Regions from separate parts of the Serratia sp. CoH_122_TC_1 genome, predicted to be linked through region 1. Evidence: predicted binding sites of a transcription regulator. Region 1 holds the regulator's gene; each other region holds the start of a gene.

Region 1 (7,733 bases):
GCGTAGGTGCCCACCTCCATCACGTGCTCGTAGCCGATGTAGATCGGTACCAGTGTGATCGGGCGAGAACCGCCACGCAGCATCGCCTGAATGGTCATCGACAGGGTGCCGGTCTTCGGTTCCAGCAGGCGTCCGGTACGAGAACGGCCACCTTCGACAAAATACTCCACGGAGTAACCGCGGCTAAAGAGTTCGCCGAGGTATTCGCGGAACACCGTCGAATACAGCTTGTTGCCTTTGAACGTCCGGCGGATAAAGAAGGCGCCCAGGCGGCGGAAGATGGGGCCAGCCGGCCAGAAGTTAAGGTTAATACCGGCGGCAATGTGCGGCGGCACCAAGCCTTGATGGTACAGCACATAAGAAAGCAACAGGTAGTCCATATGGCTGCGGTGGCAGGGCACATAGACGATCTCATGACCATCTTGCGCTAACTGGCGCACGCGTTCAGCGTTGGTGACGTTGATGCCTTGATACAGCCGGTTCCAGGTCCAGCTCAACACGCGGTCAGAAAGGCGCACCGTTTCATATGAGAAGTCGGCGGCGATCTCTTCCATCAGTGCAATGGCGTTCTGCTGGGCTTTCTCATGGGAAATTTTCTTGCTGCGTGCTTCGTCTTCGACCGCTTTTTCGATCGCTTTGGACGCCAGCAGTTTGTTGAACAGGTCCTGACGGGCCGGCAGACTTGGGCCAACGGCAGCCAGACGCTGACGCGAGAAGTGCATTCGTGCCACGCGCGCCAGTTTTTGTGCGATGGTTTTGTCCGTGCCGTGTTCAGTCGCCATGCGACGCAGTGAGACGGTGTTGGAGAAACGCACAAAGCTGTCGCGGCCGAGCCACAACACGGCGAAGAACTTCTGTACGCCGTTGAGCAGACGTAGATGTGGCGTGCCGTGGCCTTCGCGGCCTGGGGAGCGACCAAACATCACCGAAACAGGCAGCATCTGAATATCGAGATCCGGATTACTGCGGTGCAGATCCAGATAGTCGTGAAACAGTTTTACTGATTCTTCTTTCGGTGTGTAGTAGCGGAACACGCGCGGGCCGTCGTGAATAAACACGTGGCTAGGCAGCACGGTGCCGTCTATCTCCAGCGGATTGAGAGGATCGGGCAGATCCTGCGCCAGGCACTGGGTGCGCAGCGTCAGTAAATCCGCCTTGGAATTATAAGGTAAAACATACAAAATCGGCCGTGAGGGATCCAACCCTAACTCCGTGACCGGATCTGAAGGGATAACCTTACTTCTTACCAACAATTTAAGTGGTAAATTCAATAGCTTATAATAAATTTTACGCCAACCTGACATAACAACGTGAAGCCTCTTGTTAGCAATGCGTCGCAAGCATACCAGAAACCGGGTAGCAGATCTGTGGTGTTGGAAAACCGAGAGCCGGAAGCATTTCCTGGCCTAGACTCTTTAATTATGACTTACCTCTGTGAAAGGCACTAAAAAACATGGCAAACCAAGCAACCGGCCTGACCCGTATTATTAAAGCCGCCGGCTACTCTTATAAAGGCTTTTCCGCTGCCTGGCAGCATGAAGCGGCGTTCCGCCAAGAACTGGTCGCCACCGTACTGGCTATCATACTGGCGATTTGGCTGGACGTGGGTGCGATAGCGCGCATTTTATTGATCGGATCGGTGCTGCTGGTGATGATCGTCGAGATGCTCAACAGCGCGATAGAAGCGATTGTCGATCGGGTTGGCACTGAACATCATGAGCTTTCGGGCCGGTCCAAGGATATGGGGTCGGCAGCAGTTTCACTGGCGATTATTTTGGCGTTGTTTGTCTGGGGCTCGGTGCTCTGGCAACACTTTGCCTGAATGGGGTGGCCCTGTTGCGACGTGGGTCGCTAATCCCTGATTTTTATTCATTCTTCGGTTCCCAAGCCGCACTTACCTGTATATACTCACAGCAAGACTGTATAAACAAACAGGGGGCGGAATGAAAGCACTAACTACCAGACAGCAAGAGGTCTATGATCTGATTCGCGATCATATTTCGTCCACTGGCATGCCGCCAACGCGCGCCGAAATCGCCATGCGTCTGGGGTTCCGCTCGCCAAATGCTGCAGAAGAACACCTGAAAGCATTGGCGCGTAAAGGCGTCATCGAGATCGTCTCTGGTGCATCGCGCGGCATTCGTTTGCTGATGGAAGATGAAGAAGGTTTACCGTTGATCGGCCGTGTTGCCGCCGGTGAGCCACTGTTGGCGCAGCAGCATATCGAAGGGCACTACAAAGTGGATCCTTCCTTGTTCAAGCCAAGTGCGGATTTCTTGCTGCGGGTCAACGGTATGTCGATGCGTGATATCGGTATTCTCGACGGCGATCTGCTGGCGGTACATAAAACTCAGGACGTGCGTAACGGCCAGGTCGTTGTGGCGCGTATTGAAGACGAAGTTACAGTTAAGCGTCTGAAAAAACACGGAAATGTTGTTGAGTTATTGCCGGAAAACAGCGAGTTCCAACCGATTGTGGTTGATCTGCGCCAGCAGAATTTCACCATTGAAGGCCTGGCGGTCGGTGTGATCCGCAATGGCGACTGGGTTTAATCCTCACGCCTACACATCGTCCTCTGATTTAAGTCGCCCCAGTTCTGGGGCGATGTCATATCTGATTCACTATATACCCTATAGCTTTCAAGTTGCAGCTAGGCGGCCAACTCGCTCATCCCCAGGCGCTTACTCAGGTAAGTAACTGGGGATGAGCGAGTGCAGATAACAACGCTGCAACTTGAAAGATGACGGGTATACACGGGAACATTCCACTATGCGCCTGCTTTCCGCCTTCACCAGCGATACCGATAAAGCCTTGTGGCGCCTCGCGCTACCGATGATCTTTTCCAATATCACCGTGCCACTGCTTGGGTTGGTCGATACCGCAGTGATAGGTCACCTCGACAGCCCTGTTTATTTGGGGGGCGTGGCGGTCGGGGCGATGGCAACCAGCTTCCTGTTTATGTTGTTGCTGTTTTTGCGCATGAGTACCACCGGTTTGACGGCACAGGCGCTGGGCGCACAAAACCCACAGGGATTGGCACGTGCCTTTATGCAGCCGCTGTTGCTGGCAGTATTGGCCGGCGTCGTTATCGTGTTGCTGCGCCATCCGTTGATCGATCTGGCGCTGCAGATTGTTGGCGGTGACGATGCGGTGCTGAAGCAAGCACGATTGTTCCTTGAGATCCGTTGGCTGAGCGCACCGGCAGCGCTGGCAAATATGGTGATCTTGGGTTGGTTGCTTGGCGTGCAATACGTGCGGGCGCCGGTCATCCTGCTGATAGTCGGTAATGTGTTGAATATCGTTCTGGATATCTGGTTGGTCATGGGGCTGGGCTGGAATGTGCAAGGTGCCGCGACGGCGACCGCCGTCTCTGAGTACGCTACGCTGCTGCTGGGTTTATGGCTGTCCTGGCGAGTGATGCGCATACGCGGTATTTCTGTTCCGATGTTGCGCCATGCCTGGCGCGGTAATCTGCGGCGTTTGCTTGCGTTGAACCGCGATATCATGTTGCGTTCATTGTTGCTGCAATTGTGCTTTGCATCCTTGACTATCTTCGGCGCCAGGCTTGGCGGTGACGTAGTGGCAGTAAACGCGGTACTGATGAATTTGCTGACCTTTACCGCCTATGCACTGGATGGTTTTGCCTATGCGGTAGAAGCGCATTCTGGTCATGCTTATGGTGCCAGAGATGACAGTCAATTGCGTAAGGTGTGGCGCGCGGCTTGCCGGCAGGCCTGTTTAGTGGCGCTAGCCTTTGGTGTGGTTTATGCCTTTGCCGGGCAGCAAATCATTGCGGCGTTGACCTCGTTGCCAGAACTGCGTGCGATGGCGAATGACTATTTACCTTGGCAGGTGGTGCTACCGCTGGTTGGGGTGTGGTGCTATTTGCTGGATGGCATGTTCATTGGTGCGACTCGCGGTGCAGAAATGCGTAACAGCATGGCCGTGGCGGCTGCGGGTTACGGTTTGACGCTGCTGACCGTGCCTGTCTTGGGCAATCATGGATTGTGGTTGGCGCTGGCGGTCTTTCTTGCGCTGCGCGGCATCGCGCTTGGGTGGATTTGGCACCGTCACAGGCTGCGTGGCAGCTGGTTTTCAGCAGCACAATGACGATAGCCTTTCTTGCAAATACATAAATTTTAATTATGTGTTTGTTTGTATTTTGTTACATATTCTCGTCGGTTAGCCAAGTCGTGTAGTAAGTTGTTTGTTGGCGTTTTTTTCTTATTTTAAATTTAAAAATGGATTTTAATTCTGGTTTTTATTTGTTTGTCGCTATCTGCATCTATAATTAATCGTGTGGCTGGCAATATAAACGGGGCGTATCCTCAGCCAGCAGTAGTTAAAACTGACTCACCACAGGTTAACGGAGATACTATGAACAAAGATCAAGCCGACGGTAACTGGAAGCAGTTTAAAGGGAAAGTGAAAGAAAAATGGGGCAAGCTGACCGATGACGACCTGACGGTCATCGAAGGGAAACGCGAGCAGCTTGTCGGTAAAATCCAGGAGCGCTACGGCTACCAGAAAGAGGCGGCCGAGAAAGAAGTGAAGTCTTGGGAAGATCATAACAAATATCGCTGGTAGCGCGATGGGCCGCAGCGGATGCGGCCGAAAGTCTGGCGCCTTCCCCTTGGTGCCAGGCCTGCAGACACAAGGAGGTGCCTGCTAACCCTGTCTATTTCTTCTTGATGGCAATGCTATGGTCGTGTTCGCCGCAATCATGTTTGCTGTCGCAAGCTTCTACCTCAACGCAAGCGGCGCACAGGCCGTGTGCTTCCACTACGCTGTGACGCAGTACAAACCCCGACTCTTTGGCCAGTTTTTGCAGCGTATCTTCAACCCCTTCAGTTGTGCGCTCTGTCACCTGACCGCAACGATCACAGATAAACAGCGCGGAAGTGTGCATAGGTTGTTCGAAGTGATGACACAGCACGTAGCTGTTGGCTGACTCGACCCGGTGAATGAAGCCTTGTTCCAACAGGAAGTCCAGCGCGCGGTAAACCGTTGGCGGTTTGGCCTGGGGTTCGGCAACGCGCAGTAAATCGAGCAGGTCATAAGCGCTGATGGCACCGGGCTGTTGTGCCATCAGGCGTAACACTTCCAGCCGCTGCGGTGTCAGTCGCACATTGCGTTGCTGACAGAGTTGTTCAGCCTGCGCCAGCAGCTTTTCCTGGGTGTTTGAGTTCATGGCAAATTTCCCGGTACGTAAAAAAGCCGATTTTAACATGGTTCAGCCAAATCGCCGAGAGTCGGCCCCTTTTCCTCTGATATGGCGCGTTAATTGCCCGGTTGACCGCGTGTTGCGCGCCAGAAATGTGACGCTATTCACAACTTACTCATCAGTGGGCGGGAGGGCGCAAGGGGGTCAGGTTGATAAAGCGTGTTGCAAGTGGGCTGCTAACGCGGTCATTTCACCCGTTGGATTATGGCCAATCAGCATAAAGGCATGGTTGCCATCGGCCCAATAGACGACGTTCATGCCTTGGCGGCGTTCGCTTTCGGCCGGTTGTTGTTGGCCCGTCTGCTGGATAATGCATAGTGCCAGTGCGCCATATTGCGTATCTAGCCAGGTCAATTGCGCGATGCGTCGATCGTCGTAGGCCAACACGCGGGCGTTTTTCAGTTCGGCACCCTTCAACACCAGTTTTTGTGCCGGAAGGCTAATACCCAGTCGATCGCCGGTTTGTTGTAATTGAGCGACAATCTGCGTGGCCGATTCGTCGGCACCTGCCAGCGTTTCCGGCGTGTACAGCGCCATATATTGGGCGACCAAGCCACGCCAGTTGTCCTCTGGCTGATTAAACTGCAGGTAGACGCGATCGCCTGCGATCCCGAGCGCCAAGAAGCCGACGGCCGCAGCGATGAGACCGCGACGGCTGATGCCCGTTTGCGGGGTAGCGACGGTGAGTGGCCATGCCTCACTTAACTGTTGCACTGGGGCCTCATCAAGCAAAGGGGCGAATGCTTGCTTAAAGGGCAGGTTACTGCGCGCCAGCAACGTCAAACGCTCAGCCAACGCAGGTTCTCCAGCCAAGCGTTGCTCCAGTTGCAGGCGTTGTTGTGGGTCTAACTGATTGTCCAGATAGGCGACCAGTAGTTCATCCGCAGCATAGGTTGAGCTCATGATTGTCCTCCTTTTGCCTGCGGTGAGCGGGTTTGCAGCATGCTGTCGTTCGCCAACCTCAGTCGCGCTGCCGCCAGGCGACTCATTATGGTACCAATGGGTACACCTAACACTTCAGCGGCCTCACGGTAAGAAAGCTCTTCGACGTACACCAAAAACAGCGTATTGCGCTGTGCCTCCGGCAGTTGGTTGACCCGCTGCATCACTTCATTGGCCCAGATAGGCTGCTCGCTGTTTTCCGCACCGGCCAGTTCGTCGACGTCGACAAAACCTTGTCCCTGGCGGATATGTTGAGCGCGGATCTCGTTAAGCCAAATGGAGTGAAGGATTGCAAATAACCAGCGATCCATACGCGTGCCGACAGCAAACTGCGCGGCGCGCTCGAGGGCGCGTACGCAGGTGGCTTGCACCAAGTCATCGGCAATATCCCGCCGGTGGGAAAGCACCAGGCCATAGCGCCACAGGCGGGAAAGATACTGACCGATTTCGTTGCGAATCGCATCTCTGCTGATGTTCGCCTCCGGGCTCTGTTACATCATGACTCTGGATGGTGATCGATGGCAGCCGCCAGATCTTTGTACTCTTCACAACCGGTACCGCACAGTGACTGAATCACCTTCAGTTGCTCTTTTGCCAAGTCTTGGCGCCCTTTCACCATATAGGCTTCACCCAAGTATTCGCGGACTTTTGGGTATTTCGGATCGAGTGCTACTGATTTTAAATAGTAGCTGATCCCTTCGTCGGTGCGGCCAAGCTTGCGGGTGGCATAACCTCGGTAATTCAAGGCTACGGCGGTATTGGGATCCTTCAGCGTGTTAAGCACGTCGAGAGCTTCTTGGTAGCGACCACTTTTTGCCAGTGCATAAGCATAGTTCGCCCGATCGTTGTCGTTGATCATGCTGCTTTTATCCACCGTGCAGGTCTTGGTTTTTGTATCGTATATCTGGCCCTTCGGGCAGGTTGGCGTAGTCTGGCCGCTGCCATCTCCTCCCATTGCCAGCGCGGCACCGGAAATCAACAGAGAACTGGCAATGACGGGGAGCAGCAGGCGTTTAACGAAATTGTTCATGGTCGTTTCCTCATCGGGAGAGGGCGCGGAGCTGCACCCTTGCTGAGATAACACCTGAAAGCGCCCGTTTATTCATTTTTTCCGGTTGTTTTTTAATCTTAAGGCGCGTCAGTTTTCCCAATGCCGCCGATTGTCGGTATAATAGCCGTTTGCGGCAGCACGCCGTTCGTTGAATCCTAGACAGAATCAGGTAGCCAGTAGCCCAGCATGACGACAGACAATAACGCCTCAAAATACGCCGCCAATCGTTTCTCCATCGCGCCGATGCTCGACTGGACCGATCGTCATTGCCGTTACTTTCACCGCCTGTTGACCAAGGAAACGCTGCTGTACACCGAGATGGTGACTACCGGGGCGATTATCCACGGTAAGGGTGACTACCTGGCTTACAGCGAAGAGGAACACCCGGTAGCGCTACAATTAGGCGGTAGCGATCCGGCTGCGTTAGCGCACTGTGCCAAACTGGCTGAGCAGCGCGGTTATGACGAAATTAACCTCAATGTCGGTTGCCCATCCGATCGGGTACAGAATGGCATG
Region 2 (7,733 bases), on a different contig from region 1:
AGCACTTACTTGCCGCCACGCAACCACGGGTTATCGCTGGCGGCTTTTTCGATCATGTCGATGTAAAGATCTTCCACCTGCTTGCGCGCCCAAGGGGTACGACGCAAAAACTTGAGGCTGGACTTAATGCTGGGATCACTGCTGAAGCAGTTGATGCGAATGCGTTCAGCCAGCCCCGACCAACCGTAGCTCTCCACCAGTTTATTCAGAAGTTGTTCCAGAGTGACGCCGTGCAGCGGGTCTTTGGACTGGTGTTCGGTCATGATCGGTAGCTCGTTGTAGTGAATTGGCCGCACACCATAATCAGCTTTGGCGGGAGCGACAAGGACTTTATGTTTGGCAGCGCCGCGCTCCGCGGCGCCCCAACCGGTCACGAAATAGCGATAAACTGCTCGCGCAGTTGGTGAATCTCGTCGCGCAAGCCCGCCGCCTGTTCGAACTCAAGGTTCTGTGCGTGGGTGTACATCTGCGCTTCCAGCTCGCGGATTTTTTGATCCAGCGCTTTCGGCGTGAGGTTCTGGTATTGCTCGGTATTTTCCGCCGCCTTGCCCTTCCCTCGGCCTTTACCGCGATTACCCGGTTTGCCCAGCTGCAGAATATCGGAAATTTTCTTGTTCAGGCCCTGTGGCACAATGCCGTTTTCTTCGTTGAACGCCTGCTGTTTGGCGCGGCGGCGTTCAGTCTCGCCGATCGCCCTGGCCATTGAGTCGGTAATTCTGTCGCCGTAAAGAATCGCCTTGCCGTTCAGGTTACGCGCAGCACGGCCAATGGTCTGGATTAACGAACGTTCAGAACGCAGGAAGCCTTCTTTATCGGCGTCCAAAATCGCCACCAGTGACACCTCAGGCATGTCCAACCCCTCACGCAGTAAGTTGATACCCACCAGCACATCAAACTCGCCCAGGCGCAGGTCACGAATGATTTCGACACGTTCTACGGTATCAATGTCCGAATGCAGGTAACGTACGCGCTCACCGTGTTCTTCCAGGTATTCCGTCAGGTCTTCCGCCATGCGTTTGGTCAAGGTGGTGACCAACACGCGTTCGTTGATCGCCACCCGCTTACGGATCTCGGAAAGCAGGTCATCCACCTGCGTCGTCACAGGCCGCACTTCTATCTGAGGATCCAGTAGCCCAGTCGGCCGCACAACCTGATCGATGATGTCATCACCGGATTTCTCCAGCTCATACTTGCCTGGCGTAGCTGACACATAAATCGTCTGCGGAGCCAGTGCTTCAAATTCTTCAAAACGCAGCGGGCGGTTGTCCAGTGCCGAAGGCAGACGGAAACCGTATTCGACCAAGGTTTCCTTACGCGAACGGTCGCCCTTGAACATGGCCCCGATTTGCGGAATGGTGACGTGGGATTCGTCGACCACCAGCAGGCCATCCGCCGGTAAATAATCAAACAGCGTTGGGGGCGGCTCACCTTCTCCACGCCCTGACAGATAGCGCGAGTAGTTTTCAATGCCGGAGCAATAGCCCAGTTCGTTCATCATCTCCAGATCAAACTGGGTGCGTTGCGTCAAACGTTGTTCTTCCAGCAGTTTATTGTTGGCCAGCAACACCTTTCGCCGCTCGGCCAGATCCACTTTGATCTCTTCCATCGCCTGCAGGATCCGCTCACGCGGCGTCACGTAGTGCGACTTTGGATAAATGGTAAAGCGCTGCACTATCTGCTCGATCTGCCCGGTCAAGGGATCAAACAGCGAAAGCCGTTCAACTTCTTCGTCAAACAGCTCAATGCGCAGCGCCAACTCGTCTGATTCAGCCGGGAAAATATCGATCACCTCGCCACGTACGCGGAAAGTTGCACGCTGGAAGGCCTGATCGTTACGGGTATATTGCAGCTCTGCCAAGCGGCGCAGAATCGAACGCTGATCGATAATCATGCCTTTGGTCAAATGCAGCATCATCTTCAGGTACAGATCCGGATCGCCCAAGCCGTAGATCGCGGACACCGACGCCACCACGATAACATCACGACGCTCCAGCAACGCTTTAGTCGCAGAAAGGCGCATTTGTTCGATGTGTTCATTCACCGCGGCGTCTTTCTCAATAAACGTGTCGGAACTCGGGACGTAGGCTTCGGGTTGGTAGTAGTCGTAGTAAGAAACAAAATACTCGACCGCATTCTCGGGAAAGAACTCTTTCATCTCGCCGTAAAGCTGTGCCGCCAGCGTTTTGTTGGGTGCCAGCACCATGGTTGGCCGGTTCAGATCGGCGATCACATTGGCGATAGTGAAGGTCTTACCCGAACCGGTAACGCCCAACAGCGTCTGGTGAGCCAGGCCGTCTTCCAGGCCCTCTTCCAGCTTACTGATGGCTTGCGGCTGATCGCCGGCCGGTTTGAAATCAGAATGCAGTTTGAAAATTTTACTCATTGACTCGGCTACCCTGTGGAGATGTGCGCGCTCAGGCGGCCATAGAGCTGATGCTCGATGAATGGCCTCTAATTATGGAAAGCCCCGGCGATTTTCGCCAGTGCCTATGATACTGGATATAAAACCAGCTTCAAGCGATTCGTCTGTTTAGCGTGCGTCAAACCAGGCGGAATGCACCGGCAGGGTTACAGCGGCGTGACATTTTTATTGTCAATAACAGATTTATCCCCAAAATCCGCCACGAATTAACTTATTGATAGCACTGCGGTGAAAAATCATACATAGAGACTTCATCAATACATTGGCCGCTTGATTTTAGTTAATTTATTGATAAATAACTAATTTATAAAAAAGACGAGATTGCGGACAAAGCGAACAGAACCCGCGTCAGCTCTCGCTTCAAACCGCTTTTCTAAATCTAATGCACAAGGTTATCCACAGGAATAGTGGATAACTCTCACCGCCCCGCCAGCGACGGGAGTTGCAGAAAGAACGCTTTTTGCCATTTCTCATTGCCTGAACGGCTTTTTTAGTTATTTTTTCACAGAAATATCGCTTTGTTTATGCCGATTAATGCTAAAAAGCCCCATTGCCAAAAACAGATTTATCTCATTGTTGCCGTCACCTGTTGCATCTTTCCACAACCGCCGAAACAGCTTGCACCATAACCATTCTGCAGAGCACTGGAAGAGTGCAAAAATCGTCCGCGTTAACTTTCCCCCGCTTTTCTCACTTGTTCAACACCCTTGCCTTAGCCCGGCCAGCCGTTAACAAGGCAATAACAATCCCTCATTTTTAACTGATTTCAAAAGTTGGCCCATAGCTTGCATTACCTTTGCATACCCAATAACTACCGGGATAAATATCCACTAATGAACGGGGAAATGATCGGCTATCCGTTCACTCAAAAGGCAGCACGAAATAGCCATCATTTGCGTGTAAAAAACAAAAGAACGCTGATAAACAGCTATTAGTCGCCATTTTTGGCTCCCTATTGCTGATTTAAGCCTGAACCTAACTACCTCATTAAAGGTAGCTTAACAGCATTTTATTCTGGACATTAAGACACTCGGGAAAGAAACCGCAAACGCGGAAACGGCAACAAGGATTGGAAAAAACAAGGAAGTAGAGAGTTCGATTAACGTTCCTGCGCCGGTCGTCCTGTCGCACTACCCGGTGCGAACAGCGCGGCCCGTTGAGGGGACGTTCCGCCAGCGCCCCAAGGGGGCGTACATCCACGAGTGGAATACAGGTCTTTGAGGAGAAATGCCAAATGTTGAGTTTAAGGGCAGTAAATCAGTTCTACGGCCAAAATCACACCCTTTGGGACATCAATCTTGAGCTGCAACGCGGCCAATGTACGGTGCTGATTGGCCGTAACGGCGTGGGAAAAACCACACTGGTCAACTGTATTATGGGTCACTTGCCTGTCGTCAGTGGCAGCATGACCTGGCAATTGGCCGGCGAACCTCCGCAGAATCTATTACAGCAACCGGTTGAAACCCGAGCCGCTCTGGGAATCAGCTATGTACCCCAGGGCCGGCAGATCTTTTCTCAGCTCAGCGTAGAAGAAAATCTGCAGGTAGCACTCATGGCCGGCCGCGATAAGACCCGCCGTATTCCGCCATTGATTTACGCCCTGTTCCCCAACCTGCGGGAAATGCGCAGTCGCCGCGCCGGCGACTTAGGCGACGGTGAACAACAACAGCTGGCGATTGGCCGTGCCCTGGTATTGGAACCCGAGTTACTGATACTCGATGAACCCACTCACGGCGTTCAGCCGACGATCGCTGGCGACATCGCTAACGTGATTCGTAAACTTAACCGCGAACTGGGTATGACTATCCTGTTAGTCGAGCACAAACTGCCGTTTGTTCGTCGCGTAGCGGATCGTTTTTGCCTCATGGATCAGGGACGCAGTGTGGCAGATGGCACACTGGAACAGTTGGATGAGGAATTGATCAATGCCTATTTGGCAGTGTGACAGGCGGGGCGTGAAATATTTCGCCCCACTTCTTATTGAAGATCGAGAACGGGTGCTTTGCTAAGGACACCCGCTGTTGTACCAACACTGACAGAACCATGCCGTCTGGCGACTGCCAAGCCTTCCCTTCATATTCAACGGGTTTTCACACCATTTAAACTTGAATTGAGGGTTAGACCATGGCTGATAATGACGCACAATTTATTCAATATAGCGATCTGGACAATAAGCACTGGACGTTAAAAGAACGCCTCGATGTGGAAGGCATTTACGTCAAGTCACGTGACGAACTGATCAAAGCGCAAACCTTCATTAAAGACACATTAAAAAGACCAGCAATCGTCAAATTCACTGCGCCCTTTGAGGAATGGGTCGCGCCCAAGACCGATATCGACGTAGGCTTCGTTTATATCGACGGTAATGGCGTAAAAATTACCACTAATATTCCAGGTGGTACTGAAAGCGATCACAACTATTTTATGCGTTGCTACGCAACGTCTCTCGCATTGGATAATGGGATCCCCATTCGTCCAGCACCTATCCTGAAAAACTTTACTGTCAAAGGAATAGGAGCAAAACAACCCGAAGTGGAGGGTCAGCCTCCAGTGTATAATTTTATTGATGGGATCATTTTTCAATCACCGGAAAGTTTGCTGGGAAACTTCGCCGTAAGCAGCGTTTATATTTCCGGTTTTTATTACGGCATGTATTTTGGTACCAACGCCTATATTGGACATCACTATGCCTGTGAGATCGTCCGCTGCTTTGAATGCGTGCATATGCCACACGCTGACTCTGGGGCTAAAAACTTTGGGGAAGGTATCAATTTCTTTGGCGGTACCCTTGGTAATTCGCAAGGGCTTGCTATCGGCAACCAGAATCCTAACGGTGCATTTCGTTTCTTTGGCACATCAATAGATTACGCCAGTGCCATTGTGAATGTGAAAGCCGGCAGCGTCGAATTGCACGGCTGTCATATCGAGTTCAACAATGAAAACAGCCTAATCACAGATATCCCATTCCGCTGTAGTGCTAACCAGAATGCTTCATTACTCATTCAAGGTGGAGAGATCATCACGCTGAAAGGCTCTTTGCCTCAAGACTATTGTTTTTACGCCGAAACGGGTAGCAGCGGAATCATTGTCGAAAACGTTAAATTCTATGGGGTAAGAACCCTGACCGGTCGTTATTTCGGCGGCACCGGCGACTTCGTGATTAGCAATAGCCGTCTCGACGGCGGCGGCGCGGGTGCCGGTATTCAAACCTTGACCACCGAGAACAATAACAAAATAAAGGACGGCAATTTTTCATTTACCACCAAACCCTTTGGCTGGGAAGTCTCCGGCGGTAATATCAACGATCCTTTCACTTCAGATGCCATTACTCTCGCCATCGAATCAGGGGCAGGCATTAACGGCAGCAATGCACTAAAAGTGACCAAACTGGGCAATACCAATTCCAGGGCGGGCGTGCAGTTGGTTGTTCCCGTTTCGCAATATGAACAACTCGGTGCCTGTTTTACGATGAAAATACTGAATGGCGGCACCAGCAATATCTATAGCTCACTCCAGTACGCCTGCATTCAGGAAACGGAAGGCAACGGCGTATCAATCATCGCCAAATCGGATACCGCCGCCTGGGACGGCACGCTCAGGGTCACTGACTATGCCGAGTTCAAAGAGTATCGTTTTAACAGCAACAGACGAAAAGTGCCGGTTTGGGCAACCCATGTCATCTTGTCTTTCAATTTGTATGCGTTAGCGAAAAACGGGGTGCTTTACCTCGATAATGCTTGCATCACCGCCATGTAAAACAGTAAATCAGGTTATCTCCGTCCATGGCGAGTCCATGGACGGAGGATTTAACACTCAAAGGGATAAAACGCTCAAATCCAGGTAATGCCCCAACGCTTGTCGTTCAGGTTCAGGCAGATGCGGGATCTCGCCCAATAACGGTGCAGGCAACCTGCGGCGCAGCGTAGTCAGATATTCTTGATGCCGGCGGCCCGGCGCACTGACGTCATTGGCAATCCAGCCGACCAGCGACAGCCCCGCCTGCTGAATCGCCTGCGCGGTCAGCATTGCATGGTTAATGCAGCCCAGTTTAATACCCACCACCAAAATCACCGGCAGCTGTTCCTGCTGTACCCAGTCCGCAAAGGTATATTGCTCGCAAAGTGGTGTAAACCAGCCCCCTGCCCCTTCCGTTAGCAGCCAGTCTGCTTTCTGTTCCAAATGACGTAATCCAGCAGAAAGCTGCGCCAGTTCGATCGGTCGGCCTTCATCAGCGCTGACAATATGCGGTGACGTCGGTTCGGCAAAAACGTAAGGGTTCACTTCGTGGTAGCTCAGCGCCACCGCACTGTTAGCCTGCAATGCCAACGCATCACTGTTGCGCAATCCCTCGTCAGTCATTTCACTGCCGGAAGCCACCGGCTTGTAACCCGCAGTGCGGTAACCCGCCAGATTGGCGGCCTGCAGCAAGGCACTGCTCGCCACCGTTTTGCCGACTTCGGTATCGGTCCCGGTGACAAACCAACGCTTAATCACGATAAATTACTCCATAAACCAGATGATAACTCAGCGGAAATAGCCCATGTTGACAGGGATAGGCCGCCTGTAAGGCCGCAAGCCGCCGGCGAGACAGCAGCCCGGCCTCGCGGCCTTGATGCAAATGGGTCGCCCCGATCCCTTTGAGCGATCGCATCAGCGCCATGACATCCGGATAGTTCAGGGTTTGCCATTCCACGTCCAGACGGTGACGATAGTCTGCACAGGCCGACGCGATCTGCGCCAACGGCAGGAAATCATTCACATGGCGTTCGCCGTCCACCTGCTGCCAGGCGTCGCCTAACTCACGTAACGAGCCAGCCGCCAGGGTTGAAAAAAGAATCATGCCGCCTGGGCGCGTGACGCGGTATAACTCCGCTAACGCACGCGGCAGATCGTTGCACCATTGGACGACCAGGCTGCTAAAGCACATATCCACTGCCTCCGCGGGAAGCGGTACGTTTTCGATATCCCCCAGCAGGTAATGATCCGCCGCCTGTTGCTGGCGAGCAAACGCCAACATGCCCGGAGCCAGATCGAGCGCAGTGACCTGTTTGCCCAATGCACGCCAACGACGGCTGAAGTGACCGGTGCCACAGCCCGCATCGAGCAATTGCTCACCGCGGTGCTCCTGCCCCATCCCCAGCAAGCGCTCACCAACATCACGTTGCAACACCGCTGCAGCGTCATAACTGCCCGCCGCACGGCTGAAAGCCGAGGCTACGGCGTGCTTATTAACCGGCTCAAACGCTGACGTCATGCAATACCTCCAACAACCGGTCAATATCCTGCGCTTGATGTGCCGCCGTCAGGGTAA
Region 3 (7,733 bases), on a different contig from region 1:
TTATCGTCGGTGTATTGATAATTAAGCTTGCCGAAGAAATTGGTCGCTCGCTGCGGCCAGTGCAGCTGGTAGAGATCGAGATAATCGGTGTTTAGTCGCTTCAGGCTGGCATCCAGAGCTGCGCGGATATTTTTGCGGTCTAATGCCTGCTGCGGGCGGATGCTGCTATCGGTGCCACGCACCGGTCCGGCGATCTTGCTGGCCAGCACGATCTTCTCACGATTGCCGCGTGCCTTGATCCAACTGCCGATGTATTGCTCAGTCAACCCCTGGGTTTCTGGACGGGGCGGTACCGGGTACATCTCTGCGGTGTCGATCAGGTTGACGCCAGCGGCTAATGCATAGTCGAGTTGCGCGTGGGCATCGGCTTCACTGTTCTGTTCGCCAAAGGTCATGGTGCCCAGTCCCAGCACGCTCACTTCTAAAGAACTGTGGGGAATACGGTGGTATTGCATTAACGGCCTTCCTTTCATGTTAGCGCTACGGGCTGTACCGCCCGGTGAAACAGGAGCCAAAGGGCAGGCTGCGGCAAACAGCCTGCAAGGCGGTATATCGCCTTTCTCGACTATAACCAAGCGGAGAAGATGGGGGAAGAGGATTCAGTGCGAGAGGCGGCTATCGTGTATCACAGAGGCGGTCTTTCAAGCTGCGGCGATCAAATAGGTTCCCGGCAGATTTGTCACTGACTTCAGCGACTGTAGGGACGAATAAACTCGTCCCTACAATATTTGGGTACAAACGAGCTGGGGGCCTGGCTGCAACGTGAAAGCTATAGGGTATAGTCAGGGTGTTTAACGCTCGATAACCTGTGAAACCTGATCACCGTTGATTTGGCGACTGTTACCTTTTTCATCTTTATAGCTGATCAGGCCGGTATCTTTGTCGATTTCCGGTTTGCCCTGGGTCAGGATCATATTGCCGTCTTTAGTCGCCATAACGTAATCGCTGGAACATCCCGCCAACCCGGCGGCGATAACCAGTGCCGAAACTGCCATTACCCACTTTTTCATCCTGCCGATCCTCGTTTATGTATGCAGAAAAGAAGTCTCTTCTTAGATTAGCAAACTCTAGATGCGCCGTGTTTCGGATAAGTCCTTATCTCTGTAAGAGAAAGTGGGATCGAGCAGCGTTGGGAACGGCGGACAATATTGCGGGAGCGGCTTTTGCACACTCCCGCAGAGGCATTACTCAGAGACCTGCTTTTTCTTGCTGCGCATCAAGTTGAGCGCTTCAACCGACATTGAGAAGAACATCGCAAAGTAAATGTAGCCTTTTGGTACATGTACCTGGAAGCTTTCCAACATCAGTGTGAAGCCGACCAGGATCAGGAATGCCAGCGCCAGCATTTTCACCGAAGGGTGGCGGTTAACAAACTCGCCAATCGGGCGGGCGGCAAACATCATGACGCCAACGGCAATGACCACAGCGGCCATCATGATAAACAGGTGGTCAGACAGACCTACTGCGGTGATCACCGAGTCCAGGCTGAAAATGATATCCAGCAGCATAATTTGTACGATGGCGCCAAAGAAACTGTGCACTTTCGTGTTGTGTTCTTCCTCTGAGCCTTCGATGGTTTCATGAATCTCTTTGCTGGCTTTCCAAATCAGGAACAACCCGCCCAGAAGCAGGATCAGATCGCGTGCGGAAATGCTGTGTTCCATCACGGTAAACAGCGGGTGGGTCAGACGGATCACCCAGGCGATAGAGGCCAACAGCCCCAGGCGCATTAACATTGCACCCGCCAACCCGAGACGGCGCGCTTTATTCTGTTGCGCTTTCGGCAGTTTGGACACCACCAGGGAAAGGAAAATAATGTTATCAATACCCAGAACGATCTCAAGAATGGTCAGCGTACCTAACGCTAACCAGGCATTGGGATCCACAATCCACTCGAACATTGCCCAGCACACCTTAATAAAAAGCCAAGGCTGAATTATACCCGTTTATTGATACGGCGACACCGTTAGCTAAACGTGACCTAAACAAACGCGATCAGATGAGAAAATGTCTTGCCAATAGCGCGCCGGTAAAACTTTTCTTCAGATAAAAGCCGCGCGGCAAGGTGAGGATCGGCTGCCCCTGTTCACCGATGGCTTCCGTTAGCGCTTTACTGTTGGCGGCCTTGGGCCGAAGTTGCAGTACTTCACCGTGTCGAGCCGTGATCTGTTCGACGTGGCCGAGCACGATCAAATCCATCAATTCTTCCCAGTCGCGGCGCAGCATTTCTTCTTCAACCGCGTTAGGGCTCCATAACAACGGAGAACCGATGCGACGTTGCGCCAGCGGGATTTGCCGTTCACCTTCAACCGGGATCCACAATACACGCGCCAGTTTATAGCGCACGTGGCTGCTGGCCCAGGTTACACCGCTATTGCCGGTTAAGGGGGCAACGCAGACGAAGGTGGTTTCCAGTGGTTTACCGGCGGCGTCTATCGGAATCGTTTTTAACTCGATACCCAATTCGGGGAAATCCTGCTCCGGTTTGCTGCCTGCCATGGCGCCAAGATATTGTTCCAACAGCATGCCAACCCAGCCTTTATCGCGCTTCAGGTCCTTAGGGATAGCCAACTGTGCGCGTTCGGCCAGCTCACCCAGGCTGCAACCGGCAAGCTGTTGCGCCCGTTCAAACAGCTGTTGCTCGTTTTTGGGAGGAGCGGGCAGAGGAGATAAAAACGCCATAATACAAGCCTGTTAGATTTGGTTGAAAAACGTACTGCATTTGTACACAGATAACTTTTGCCGGAAGTGGCTGGGGAAAAGAATAATAGTAGCATGATTTTTCATGACTTTTTTTCTGACACATGGCGGGGAGAAAATTCCTGACGACGCTTGTGCACCAGAAGCCACCGACAATAAACAGGATCTTACACCTATTTATCCACAGATTTATGGGATAACCCAAATTTTTACCGATCACTGGTTCGATTTACAGCCTTGACGTGGGCACCTTTTTGCGAAATTGTCCGTTTTGTGCGTAACTTACACGAATAATCTGTGGATAAAAACGACGTTGGTGGATCTTTCACCAGGCCAGGATCCTTAACGGACATAGATCACATTTTTGCTCTGTACATGTCTGTTGATAAATCCATAACTTCTTATTTTAAAGGTATTAATTTGGTTTTCGTTTTTTATGGGTTTTTGAGCTTGTCAGAGTTTTACCGGCTTATCCCTTGAGTTCTTCACACACCTATCCACAGAAAAAGTGAATAAAACCGCGGTGAAATTGCCCTGCATGTTTATAACTTTGCCATTATCTGTGAGTTATCCCAATGTTATCCGGTTTGCAGGGCCGCAAAGCAGTGGTTTACCGCCTGTAGCTTGTGTGAAACAATCAGGGTATCTATGCGAATTTAAGCTTATCGAGGTAGTCCGGTGATCGATGATGATGGCTACCGCCCGAATGTTGGTATCGTAATCTGTAATCGTCAGGGGCAAGTCCTGTGGGCTCGCCGTTACGGTCAACACTCCTGGCAGTTTCCCCAAGGTGGGATTAACCCTGGTGAAACCGCAGAACAGGCAATGTACCGTGAGCTGTTCGAAGAAGTGGGGCTGAGTAAAAAGGATGTGCGTATCCTGGCCTCAACCCGCAACTGGTTGCGCTATAAATTGCCAAAACGTTTGGTGCGTTGGGACACAAAGCCGGTTTGTATCGGCCAAAAGCAGAAATGGTTTCTGTTGCAGTTAATGTGCAATGACGCTGATATCAATATGCAACGCAGCAGCACGCCGGAGTTTGACGGTTGGCGCTGGGTGAGTTTTTGGTATCCGGTGCGCCAGGTGGTGTCGTTCAAACGTGACGTATACCGCCGGGTGATGAAAGAATTCGCCGTGACCGTGATGCCAATGCAGGAGCAGGCAGCACAGCGGCAGATCCCCGCTTATCGCCGGAAGAGAGGTTAAGTTAAGCCGACTATGCTCACGCGCTTGCGAGAAATTGTTGAGAAGGTGGCCGCGGCGGCCAGTCTGACAGATGCGCTGGATCTTTTGGTTAATGAAACCTGTCTGGCAATGGATACGGAGGTCTGTTCCATCTATCTGGCGGACAACGACCGCCGCTGCTACTACCTGATGGCGACACGCGGGTTAAAAAAACCGCGTGGGCGTGTCATCGCGTTGGCATTTGATGAAGGTGTCGTCGGGTTGGTCGGGCGCCGTGCGGAGCCTATTAACCTGGCGGATGCGCAAAGTCACCCCAGCTTCAAATACATTCCTCAGGTGAAGGAGGATCGTTTCCGATCCTTCCTCGGCGTGCCGATCATTCATCGCCGCCAATTGCTGGGCGTGTTGGTGGTGCAGCAGCGTGAGCTACGTCAGTTTGACGAAAGCGAAGAATCCTTCATGGTGACGCTTGCCACGCAGATGGCCGGGATCCTCTCGCAGTCACAGCTTAACGCCATTTTCGGTCAATACCGACAGACGCGTATTCGCGCACTGGCGGCCTCACCGGGCGTTGCGGTGGCGGAGGGCTGGCAGGACAGCAGCCAGCCTTCACTCGATCAAGTTTATAAGGCCTCGACGCTCGATACCGCGAGCGAGCGGGAACGCCTGACTCAGGCGCTTGAAGAAGCCGGGGCGGAATTCCGTCGCTTCAGCAAGCGCTTTGCCGCCAGCTCGCAAAAAGAGAGCGCGGCGATCTTCGATCTCTATTCTCACCTGTTGAACGACGCCCGTCTTAAACGCGAATTGTTTGCCGAGATTGATGCCGGTTCTGTGGCTGAATGGGCGGTTAAACAGGTGATTGAAGTCTTTGCCGCGCAGTTCGCCAGCCTGCAAGACACCTACATGCGCGAGCGTGCAAGCGATCTGCGTGCGCTTGGCCAACGCCTTTTGTTCCACCTCGACGACACCACCCAAGGTGCGACTCAGTGGCCAGCGCGTTTTGTACTGGTGGCCGATGAGCTGACTGCCACACTGCTGGCCGAAATGCCGCAGGACAGGCTGGTCGGTGTTGTTGTGCGTGACGGTGCTGCCAACTCCCATGCGGCGATATTGGTGCGTGCGATGGGCGTGCCGACGGTGATGGGGGCAGATATTCAGCCTGCGCTGCTCAGTCAGCGGCTGTTGATTGTCGATGGTTATCGCGGTGAACTGCTGGTGGATCCTGAGCCGGTACTGGTTCAGGAATACCAGCGGCTGATCAGCGAAGAACAAGAATTAAGCAAGCTGGCTGAGGACGACGTTGAGCAGCCGGCCCAACTCAAAAGTGGCGAGCGTGTTCAGGTCATGCTCAATGCTGGCCTTAGCCCGGAACACGAACAATTGCTGGGTGGGCGGGTCGACGGCGTTGGCCTGTACCGTACTGAAATCCCCTTCATGCTGCAAAGCGGTTTTCCTTCTGAAGAAGAACAAGTCGCGCAGTATCAAGGCATGCTTCAACTGTATCCGAATAAGCCAGTGACGCTGCGTACGCTGGATATCGGCGCCGATAAGCAACTGCCGTATATGCCGATCAGCGAAGAAAACCCCTGCTTGGGCTGGCGCGGTATCCGTATCACGCTGGATCAACCGGAAATATTCTTGATTCAGGTGCGGGCCATGCTCCGTGCCAATGCGGGCACGGGCAATCTGGGTATTCTGCTGCCGATGATCACCAGCCTGGAAGAGATCGACGAGGCTCGGCGTTTGATCGACCGCGCAGGGCGAGAAGTGGAAGAGGTTCTCGGGTATGAAATCCCGAAACCGAAGCTGGGCATCATGCTGGAAGTGCCGTCGATGATCTTCATGATCCCGCATCTGGCCGGGCGCGTTGAGTTTATTTCGGTGGGCACCAACGACCTGACGCAATATCTGCTGGCGGTAGATCGCAATAATACCCGGGTAGCGTCGCTGTATGACAGCCTGCATCCTTCCATGTTGCAGGTGTTGAAGTTGATTGCCGTTCAGGCCAAGGCCGTCGGGCTACAGGTCAGCTTGTGCGGTGAATTGGCTGGCGACGCAATGGGCGCGCTGTTGCTGGTGGGCATGGGGTATCGCAATCTGAGCATGAACGGCCGCAGCGTGGCGCGCATCAAATATCTGTTGCGACATATCGAACTATCCGACGCCGAAGTGTTGACGCAGCGGGTACTGAACGCACAAATGACCACCGAAGTACGCCATCAGGTTGCCGCGTTTATGGAGCGGCGTGGCATGGGCGGTTTGATCCGCGGCGGTAAGTAAGGTCACGGGCTGACTGATTTTTTTACAGAACTTTTCCCAGCAGGCCAGACCGGAGGGGGTTAAGCTTATGCTATTATCCGCCTCCTCAACTGCGTTGAAAGCAACGGAAAAAGAGTGTTCCTGCTGTGTTTCACCGCGTTTGGCACCTGCCGCCCCCGGATGGGGAAGAATAATAGACATGTTGTGGTGATAGATGACCAATAGCTATCTGGCGTTTCCTAAATTTGATCCGGTGATTTTCTCTATCGGCCCGGTTTCTCTGCATTGGTACGGTCTGATGTACCTGGTTGGCTTCGTTTTTGCCATGTGGCTGGCGGTGCGCCGTGCCAACAAGCCAGGCAGCGGTTGGACCAAGGATGAAGTAGAGAACCTGCTGTATGCCGGTTTCCTCGGTGTGTTCGTCGGTGGCCGCGTTGGCTATGTGCTGTTCTACAACCTGCCGCTGTTCCTGGATAACCCGCTCTATCTGTTTAAAGTCTGGGATGGCGGCATGTCGTTCCACGGCGGTTTGATGGGGGTGATCCTGGTGATGTTCTGGTTCGCTCGTCGCACCAAACGCACCTTCTTCCAGGTTTCCGATTTTATTGCCCCGCTGATCCCATTCGGTTTGGGTGCCGGCCGCTTGGGCAACTTTATCAACGGCGAACTCTGGGGCCGTGTGACGACCGATACCCCATGGGCGATGCTGTTCCCAAGTTCGCGCAGCGAAGACGTGGCGCTTGCCGCCGCCGACCCGCAGCTGTTGCCGATCCTGAACCAATACGGAGTGTTGCCGCGTCACCCGTCCCAGCTGTATGAATTGCTGCTGGAAGGCGTGGTGCTGTTTATCATTCTGAACCTGTTTATCCGCAAACCGCGGCCAATGGGCGCCGTCTCCGGCCTGTTCCTGATTGGTTATGGTGCATTCCGTATTATTGTCGAAGCTTTCCGTCAGCCGGATGCCCAGCTCGGCCTGTTCGACGGCGTAATCAGCATGGGGCAGATCCTGTCCATTCCTATGGTGGTGGCCGGTATTATTATGATGATTTGGGCGTATCGTCGTCGCCCGCAGCAACAACTGTCGTGAGGAACAAATGAAACAGTATCTGGATTTGATGAACAAAGTGCTCGCCGAGGGCACCCCTAAAGCCGACCGTACCGGCACTGGCACGTTGTCGATTTTCGGCCACCAGATGCGTTTCAATTTGCAGGAAGGGTTTCCCCTGGTTACCACCAAAAAATGTCACCTGCGTTCAATTATTCATGAACTGCTGTGGTTCCTGAACGGTGACACCAACGTGGCTTACTTACGGGAAAACAACGTCAGCATTTGGGATGAATGGGCTGACGAAAACGGCGATCTTGGCCCGGTGTACGGCAAGCAATGGCGAGCCTGGGGGGCAGCGGACGGTCGTCAGATCGATCAATTGACCACCGTGCTGAACCAATTGAAACAGGATCCGGATTCGCGCCGTATCATCGTTTCTGCCTGGAACGTGGGTGAGCTGGATCAGATGGCATTGGCACCGTGCCACGCGTTCTTCCAGTTCTATGTGGCAGACGGGAAATTGTCTTGCCAGCTGTATCAG

Evidence for each region. Region 1 encodes LexA, which represses DNA repair genes until DNA is damaged. Its sites were predicted from a motif close to TNCTGTATGTACATACAGNA; they were not measured.
Region 2: a site for LexA is predicted at 2,494-2,513, ahead of uvrB (excinuclease ABC subunit UvrB). Genes of this name have one in related genera too.
Region 3: a site for LexA is predicted at 2,715-2,734, ahead of mutH (DNA mismatch repair endonuclease MutH). Genes of this name have one in related genera too.

The regions. Positions count from the first base shown of each region.
Region 1 covers NZ_JBXWLA010000005.1:54,431-62,163, forward strand. Annotated here, with positions in the region: gene plsB (glycerol-3-phosphate 1-O-acyltransferase PlsB) at 1-1,304, opposite strand, end outside; gene AC2FC2_RS07810 (diacylglycerol kinase) at 1,454-1,822, shown strand; gene lexA (transcriptional repressor LexA) at 1,944-2,552, shown strand; gene dinF (MATE family efflux transporter DinF) at 2,770-4,110, shown strand; gene AC2FC2_RS07825 (CsbD family protein) at 4,378-4,587, shown strand; gene zur (zinc uptake transcriptional repressor Zur) at 4,679-5,191, opposite strand; gene AC2FC2_RS07835 (anti-sigma factor family protein) at 5,369-6,127, opposite strand; gene AC2FC2_RS07840 (RNA polymerase sigma factor) at 6,124-6,573, opposite strand; gene AC2FC2_RS07845 (tetratricopeptide repeat protein) at 6,663-7,196, opposite strand; gene dusA (tRNA dihydrouridine(20/20a) synthase DusA) at 7,404-7,733, shown strand, end outside.
Region 2 covers NZ_JBXWLA010000001.1:544,445-552,177, forward strand. Annotated here, with positions in the region: gene yvcK (uridine diphosphate-N-acetylglucosamine-binding protein YvcK) at 1-1, shown strand, start outside; gene AC2FC2_RS02505 (VF530 family protein) at 6-263, opposite strand; gene uvrB (excinuclease ABC subunit UvrB) at 371-2,383, opposite strand; gene AC2FC2_RS02515 (ATP-binding cassette domain-containing protein) at 3,657-4,367, shown strand; gene AC2FC2_RS02520 (hypothetical protein) at 4,547-6,178, shown strand; gene bioD (dethiobiotin synthase) at 6,236-6,916, opposite strand; gene bioC (malonyl-ACP O-methyltransferase BioC) at 6,909-7,676, opposite strand; gene bioF (8-amino-7-oxononanoate synthase) at 7,660-7,733, opposite strand, start outside.
Region 3 covers NZ_JBXWLA010000010.1:121,011-128,743, forward strand. Annotated here, with positions in the region: gene AC2FC2_RS14650 (NADP(H)-dependent aldo-keto reductase) at 1-455, opposite strand, end outside; gene AC2FC2_RS14655 (YgdI/YgdR family lipoprotein) at 792-1,010, opposite strand; gene AC2FC2_RS14660 (TerC family protein) at 1,185-1,901, opposite strand; gene mutH (DNA mismatch repair endonuclease MutH) at 1,996-2,682, opposite strand; gene rppH (RNA pyrophosphohydrolase) at 3,379-3,906, shown strand; gene ptsP (phosphoenolpyruvate--protein phosphotransferase) at 3,919-6,165, shown strand; gene lgt (prolipoprotein diacylglyceryl transferase) at 6,359-7,231, shown strand; gene thyA (thymidylate synthase) at 7,239-7,733, shown strand, end outside.